Regions from separate parts of the Bacillus salitolerans genome, predicted to be linked through region 1. Evidence: riboswitches for the same ligand, from Rfam matches in the RefSeq annotation. Region 1 holds a riboswitch; the other holds the start of a gene.
The links. A riboswitch is a leader RNA that binds a small molecule or an ion and turns the genes downstream of it on or off. The one in region 1 is predicted to bind preQ1.
Positions count from the first base shown of each region.

Region 2: linked by a shared signal. The riboswitch ahead of queF (preQ(1) synthase) and the one ahead of ACFSCX_RS13170 (VUT family protein) in region 1 are both predicted to bind preQ1.

Region 1 is NZ_JBHUEM010000020.1:308,124-311,551, reverse strand. Features, by position in the region: gene ACFSCX_RS13180 (HAD family hydrolase) at 15-686, opposite strand; gene ACFSCX_RS13175 (EamA family transporter) at 733-1,665, opposite strand; PreQ1 riboswitch class I at 1,875-1,920, shown strand; gene ACFSCX_RS13170 (VUT family protein) at 2,006-2,539, shown strand; gene ACFSCX_RS13165 (hypothetical protein) at 2,669-3,079, shown strand; gene ACFSCX_RS13160 (hypothetical protein) at 3,114-3,428, opposite strand, start outside.
Region 2 is NZ_JBHUEM010000003.1:312,979-316,406, reverse strand. Features, by position in the region: gene ACFSCX_RS03150 (patatin-like phospholipase family protein) at 1-805, opposite strand, end outside; gene ACFSCX_RS03145 (YkvS family protein) at 992-1,180, shown strand; gene queF (preQ(1) synthase) at 1,212-1,709, opposite strand; PreQ1 riboswitch class I at 1,871-1,914, opposite strand; gene ACFSCX_RS03135 (sensor domain-containing protein) at 2,377-3,030, opposite strand; gene ACFSCX_RS03130 (MFS transporter) at 3,356-3,428, opposite strand, start outside.

The DNA of each region.
Region 1 (3,428 bases):
AGAGAGGCACACTACTACTCTTTAGTTTCGAACTTATCCTTAAGAAGGATTAAAAGCTCATTTAGTCCTATCTCTGCCATAGATGATAAGCGATACAAATGACCATTAAAATCTAGTAAGCTTGTAACTGGGTTTGGTACAATGACGCAAAATAGACCGGCTTCCTTAGCTGCAATAAGTCCATTTTTAGAATCTTCAAAGGCTACTGCTTCATGACAGAGCACTCCTAAACCTTGAATGGCCTGTAAGTAAAGCTCTGGGTCAGGCTTTACTCTCTTTACATCATCCGATGTTTTTATTACTTCAAAGTACTCTCTTATCTGAAATCTATTTAATAATCCCTCTACCCAAGCTTTACTTGAACTCGATGCAAGTCCAATTTTTAACCCTAGACGTTTAGCCGTTTCTAAGTAATCTATGACACCATCTCGAATGCTCAATTCAATCATTTTGGTTTCGTATAGTTCCCGTGTTTTTTCCTTAATCAAAGAACGATCGAGCTCCCTATCAGCTAGATGTGAGAGTCTTTCAAATAAAAAATCATCGGAAGTTCCAATGCATATGGAGAAATCTTCAATTTTAAAGTCAAATTCATATTCAGACCTCATTACTTCTTGGAATACTTCAAACCAAACTGATTCAGTATCTACTACTAAACCATCAAAATCAAATACAATTGCTTTAATGTTCATTGTTGACATCCCTTCCAACTCTATTTCTATAATGTTTATTTTATCTATTCATCTCTTTGCCCTTTTTACCTTGCTTTGACAGGAAGATGATTGTTAATAATATAAATAGTGTTCCAATCCATTGCATGATACCTAACGAAACTTGTAACCATACAACAGCAATAATCGCTGCTGATAAAGGCTCTGCACATGATAGGATGCTAGTTTCGGATGCGGATAAAAACTGTAAGCTTTCTAAGTAACAATAAAATGGAATGAGTGTCCCAAATATTATGACGAAAAAAATAGCCATAAGTGTCATTGCATTAAGTTCTCCTGAGATATTCCATGGATGGAAAAACAAACTAAATCCTAATCCACCAATAAACATCCCCCACCCTACTACAATCATAGTGCCATAGTTCTTAATTAATGTGTAAGGCTGAAGTGTGTAAAAGGCAAGAGCAACACCAGAAGCAATTCCCCAAAATACACCCCAAATAGATAACGACAATGATGTTAGTTGTCCATTTGTAACGAGGAGAAAGGTTCCAAGGAGTGCCAAAAATATGATGAAAAGTTCCCTTGATGTAGGTACTCTTTTTTCTTTTACAACTATATAAATGGCGATAAATACGGGTCCTAAATATTGAAGGACCGTAGCGGTAGCAGCATTGCTTTCCTCAATGGCAGCAAAGTAAGTGTATTGAACACCTAACATACCTATTAGGCTGAACAATATTAATTGATTTCTAGTTTGATTCATTTTCCATACATGCCAGATTCTTGATTTTTGCTTACGGTAGGCGAGTAAAAGCATCAAAAACCCAGCGATTTGTAGCCGGACAACGACTAGCCACTCTGCCGTAAACCCGTTTAATTGAAATAAATACTGAGCGACAGTCCCGGAGATTCCCCAAAGAGATGCAGCTATTAACACGAGTGTTATTCCTATCATTCGATTATTTACTTGTAGTGGTAGGATAGTATTCATAAAACCTCTTCCTTATACTTTGATTTGATTTGAAGTAAATGGTATTTAATTTATTATAAGACTTTCTTTTATTGCTTAAAATAAATATTTGTACGGAAGAAATAAGAATTGTGTGATATTTTGATTATAAATAAATTTCTACTTTACAAATTGAAAACATATGATATATTAATCAGTGTTATAAATATATAAATCTAATTCTGCATCATGCAGGAGAGGTTCTAGATAATACCCTCTATAAAAAACTAAGGCAGCTATATCCTTAGGATGTAGTTTTTTCTTTTTTAGAGTATTTTTGAACCTCCTTTGTTCTAAAGAAATAAAAAAAGGAGATGACCTCATGAGAATTTTGTTTTATTTAAGTGTCATTGTGTTAGCAAATGTTTTAACTGCGAAGTTTGCTCCCCTACAATTAGGTGTATTTATTATTCCAATGGGATCGTTCTTAATCGGCGCAACATTTATCCTACGTGACTTTGTTCAAAATAAATATGGGAAGAAAAAAACGTACGTATTCATTTGCCTAGCTTTACTTCTTTCTGCACTCTCAAGCTATTCTTTAGGAGATACTTTGTGGATTGTGTTTGCAAGTGCTGTAAGTTTCGCGATTTCAGAAACAACCGATACAGAAATTTATTCTCGATTAAAATTACCGCTGAATATTAGAGTATTATATAGTGGAGCTGTTGGTGGTATTCTTGATTCAGCCATATTTGTTATCATTGGCCTTTCTCCACTCGGTGCTGGATTTATACCTTGGGAATTCGTGTGGATGGCAATATTAGGTCAAGTCATCATTAAAGTGAGTATGCAATTCATTGGGGTTGGTGTTCTTCAGCTTGCGACGCTTAAAAATAGAGAACTTGTACAATAGTTGTTACAAAGCTGATTCTAAATTGAATTAGCTTTTTTTTTAGTTAGGAGTCACCTTTAAAAGAGATTCACCTTATTTGTTTAGATATCACTCATTCCGTCTAATCTAATATAGGGAGGAGATGGAGTAATGTTTAGTTTTCGCGGTGATGCACACAAATTTTTTCTAAAACTAAAAAGATTGAAAAGCTTGAAGCAAGAGATTGACCATATAAAAGAAATGAACGAAATTTCAGAAATCATAAGATTTTATCAAGATTTACCAAACTCTGTTCTAAAAAAAATCAAGTTAAAAATGATAAAGGAAAAACAGGCTAGTGGTTCCATTCCTCTTATCGTGACGACTGTTCCTTGGTTGTTATTTATTTTTTCAAAACCTCTCCTTGAACTATTGTTTGGAGCCTTTAATTTGTGGATTCCTTTTGTGATTATCTATATCATCTTATTATTTTGGGGGATTTACTTACATTTTCATGAAAAGGCTTGGGCAAGTCTACACATTGAAGTTATTGAGGATGTACTACAGGATCGTAAACAGTAAGAAAGCTGCTAACAGATGGTTAGCAGCTTTTGTTTTATTGTGTTATAGCATTTTTAGAGTAGGCTGTTACCGTCCTTGTCACTCCATCTGGGCCTTCTACCTCCCATGTTAAACCTGTTCCCTTAAAGGTTGTTTCAAAAACTTGATTTTGTAATCCAGGTTTAAATTGATTTAACGCCACTTCGTTTTTTAAAACAGTTCCCTTAAACGTACTATTTGATGAACTAATCTCGACGGTATTTAAGTTATGATAACCCCAAACGGCAGTATAAGTACCATCACCATTACTCACCACTTTATTGACTAATGGAAGTAATGCTGAGTATGGTATGGCATTATTTGTGATGGC
Region 2 (3,428 bases), on a different contig from region 1:
CCTCATAGCCTTCTTCATAAAGCTCAATTAACTTAGTTTTATTACGTTCCACTCTACCTACCTTTAATGGTTTAGTAGGCTGTAGAATAAAAACATTTCCATTCTTCTCTTCACTAAAAATGTACTCTAATGTTTTATTATAGCTTTCAGCACGAATGTCTAATTTTTCTAATAAACCTGGGTAATTGCGATAAGCCTTTCTTGTAAGCCATGAGTTTCTTGAAGGCTTTTTGTAATACCCTCTATTTCTCGTTAGAATCACTACATTTTTTGTTAAACCGTCATGTTCAGCTTGCCTTATCGGTATCGGATCTGAAATTCCACCATCAAGCAAGTGACGTTGATCGTATTTCACGATTGGAGCTACAAATGGTAATGAACTTGACGCTCTTAAAATTTGCAGCATATCCTTACCATGTTCTCGATTGTTATAATAGATGGTCTCTCCACTATGGCAATCAGTTGTTCCAACGATAAAGGTTTCATTTGCCTTATTGAAAGTATCGTAATCAAATGGGTCAAGCTTATTAGGTACTTCATCAAAAATAAAATCCATTCCAAAAAGTTGTCGTTTTTTCAAGTAGTTTCTATAAGATAAATAATCTGGGTTATCTAGATGATCTGTATTTACTCTTTTATTTCTTCCTTTTTGCCTAGAAAGATACGATGCTGCACTGCAGGCACCTGCTGATACGCCAATAATATATGGAAAGTATAAATCTTGTTCCATAAAATATTCGAGTACGCCTGAAGTATATACGCCTCTCATTCCGCCACCTTCTAGTACTAATCCTGCATGAACCATACTTCAAGTCTCCTTCCAAACATGTTTCGAGCACCCTGTCATTTTACCATAATTTTTGTAGAATAGGTTTGTAACATTTTATTGACAAATATGAAATTTTTCTTAAAATAAAGGAAATGACTTTACGTTTCGACAGATTTCATGCAAACTTGTAGTTGTAAGGTATTGGGAAGGAGAGATTTTGTCATGAAAACAGCCGCATTAGGCGATATAATTGAATTTAAAAATGGACTCCAAGGAATAGTAGAAAAAGTTAATGAAAACTCCGTAATTGTAGATTTAACGTATATGGATAACTTCCAAGATCTTGACTTAGAGCGACGCACAGTCGTTAACCATAAGAATTATAAAATAATTGGTGCGCTAAATGACTAAAAAATAGCAGGAAAAGCTCCTGCTATTTTTTTTATCGATTATCTATTTTCTCCGGGTATAAGTCATGGTTCATTAATCGATACTCCGCCATCTTTTCATACTTTGTCCCCGGCTTACCATAGTTTGTATATGGATCAATTGAGATTCCACCTCTTGGAGTAAATTTTCCCCAAACCTCAATATAACGAGGATCCATTAATTTAATTAGATCCTTCATAATAATATTCATGCAATCCTCATGGAAATCCCCATGATTTCTGAAGCTAAATAAGTACAGCTTTAATGATTTACTCTCTACCATTAATCGGTCTGGAATATAACTAATATAAATGGTTGCAAAGTCGGGCTGATTTGTTTTTGGACAAAGACTAGTGAATTCAGGGCAGTTGAACTTTACAAAGTAATCACGCTCAATATGCTTATTCTCAAAAGTCTCTAATACATCAGGTGAATATTCAAACAAATACTTCGTACCCTGATTTCCTAATAAAGTCACACCTTCTAATTCAGAATCTTTTCTTCCTGACATGAATAAAACCTACCTTCTACTAATAAATAAATGAATTCATCCATTTTTGGTTCATCAAGCCTTATCAAATAAAAAGAAGCCCCTGTTCTATGAATAGAATTTGAGCTTCCTAACCACATCTATAAAATCAGAACTAAACAAACCATACCGTCAAGATATCGTCTGATCTAGTTTTTTATAGAGGGAGTTCGCGAACCTCTTCTAATTATTTATTTCACGTCCTCTAATATAGCATATTTTCTAGTGAGAGCAACAAGAAATATTTTGAAAGAAGATGTTTCATGTGAGGTTGTTCCGAAAAGTAGTTGTTCTGAATGGGGCGATCTTAGTCTGTGTTCCTATTATCGGGTCTTGCTTGCGTTTATCGCCCACTTAAACGTCTTCGAATCTTCTATAGTTTGAAGTGGAGGTCTTTTCGCCGGTTAGGCTGGAGAACAAAAGGCGCAAGCACCCCGGGTAGGCCAGACAAGCAAAGGGCGACCTTTCCCTTGTATTCATGACAGGTTATTTGACCTCGAGTAGGATGAAATGGCAAAGATCGTCGCCATTTCATCTTGGCTGGGCACAGGAGCCAGATTACTAAAGCATATTGTAATAAGATACAATCAATACTTTAAATCTCAAATTTATTAAAAATGCTACTTACTTCAACATCCTCTAAATTTATTCATATATGCTTCCTTATAGGTCCACCTATGAACAAAGCAAACCTAGCAATAAAATAACTTGTGTATGTAATAATCACATAGGATATAAAAGAAAGGATAACACCTATGCCTGTTAATAGTAATGCTTCTGGCATGGTGTCCACGATGATCATATAACCATTAACATAAGAAACCATAAGTCCTCCTGGAATGAATGAGTAATACAAAGGAACTAATAGAAATGCTAGTGGCAGTACTAGAAACGTAATGACAATTACAAGAGATAAAATTCCTATCGGTAATCTAAATATGCAATATGCAAAATATAACCAGTTGGTTGGATCAAGTAACGTGGATTTTATGCTTGTGAAGAAGGATTGTGAGAAATCCTCCTTTTTTCTTTCGGTTACTTGCACTATCCCAAAATACCAAGTAACCATAGACATTTCACCCTTCACCAAATTCTTAGCGAAAACTAGTGTTCCTGCTAATATCGGCAGCCCGATAAGGGTGATTGCAAGACCTACTCCTAATGAAAAACCAGTTACCATTATTACAAAAGAAAAAACACTTATAGGAAAATTAAATAACAAAAAAATAACACTTCTTCCAAAATTACGACTACTAGGTGCTATTCCCCTTAACCCATCGGAAGTTTCGATTTGAGCATTCACCCTAACTACCTCCATCAATTTTATTAATTATACTATAGCGTTTAATAGTCATATTCGTAAGGTGCATATCGTCATATTTTTGTCATTATCTAAATATAATCGTGATTTCGTTACACTTTGCTTTTGTTCTCGGCATGCACCTTACACGTGCTATGCAATCACTGTAGTTATCAAAAAACATGGCAGTATTTCTGAGAACCCCGCATAAGGTACTTTTACCTAATCCATTTTTAAAGCTCCAGAAGAAGTCTTGCCCCTCTCTCCAACAAAATTACACACGTATAGTAAAAGAAATAAGCCTAGTATTGTACTAGGCTCATTTTCATTAAACACTTAATTTCTCAACTATTTTTTCCTCGGTTGCTCTTTTGATTGGTAATAATGTACCTACCAAAGCA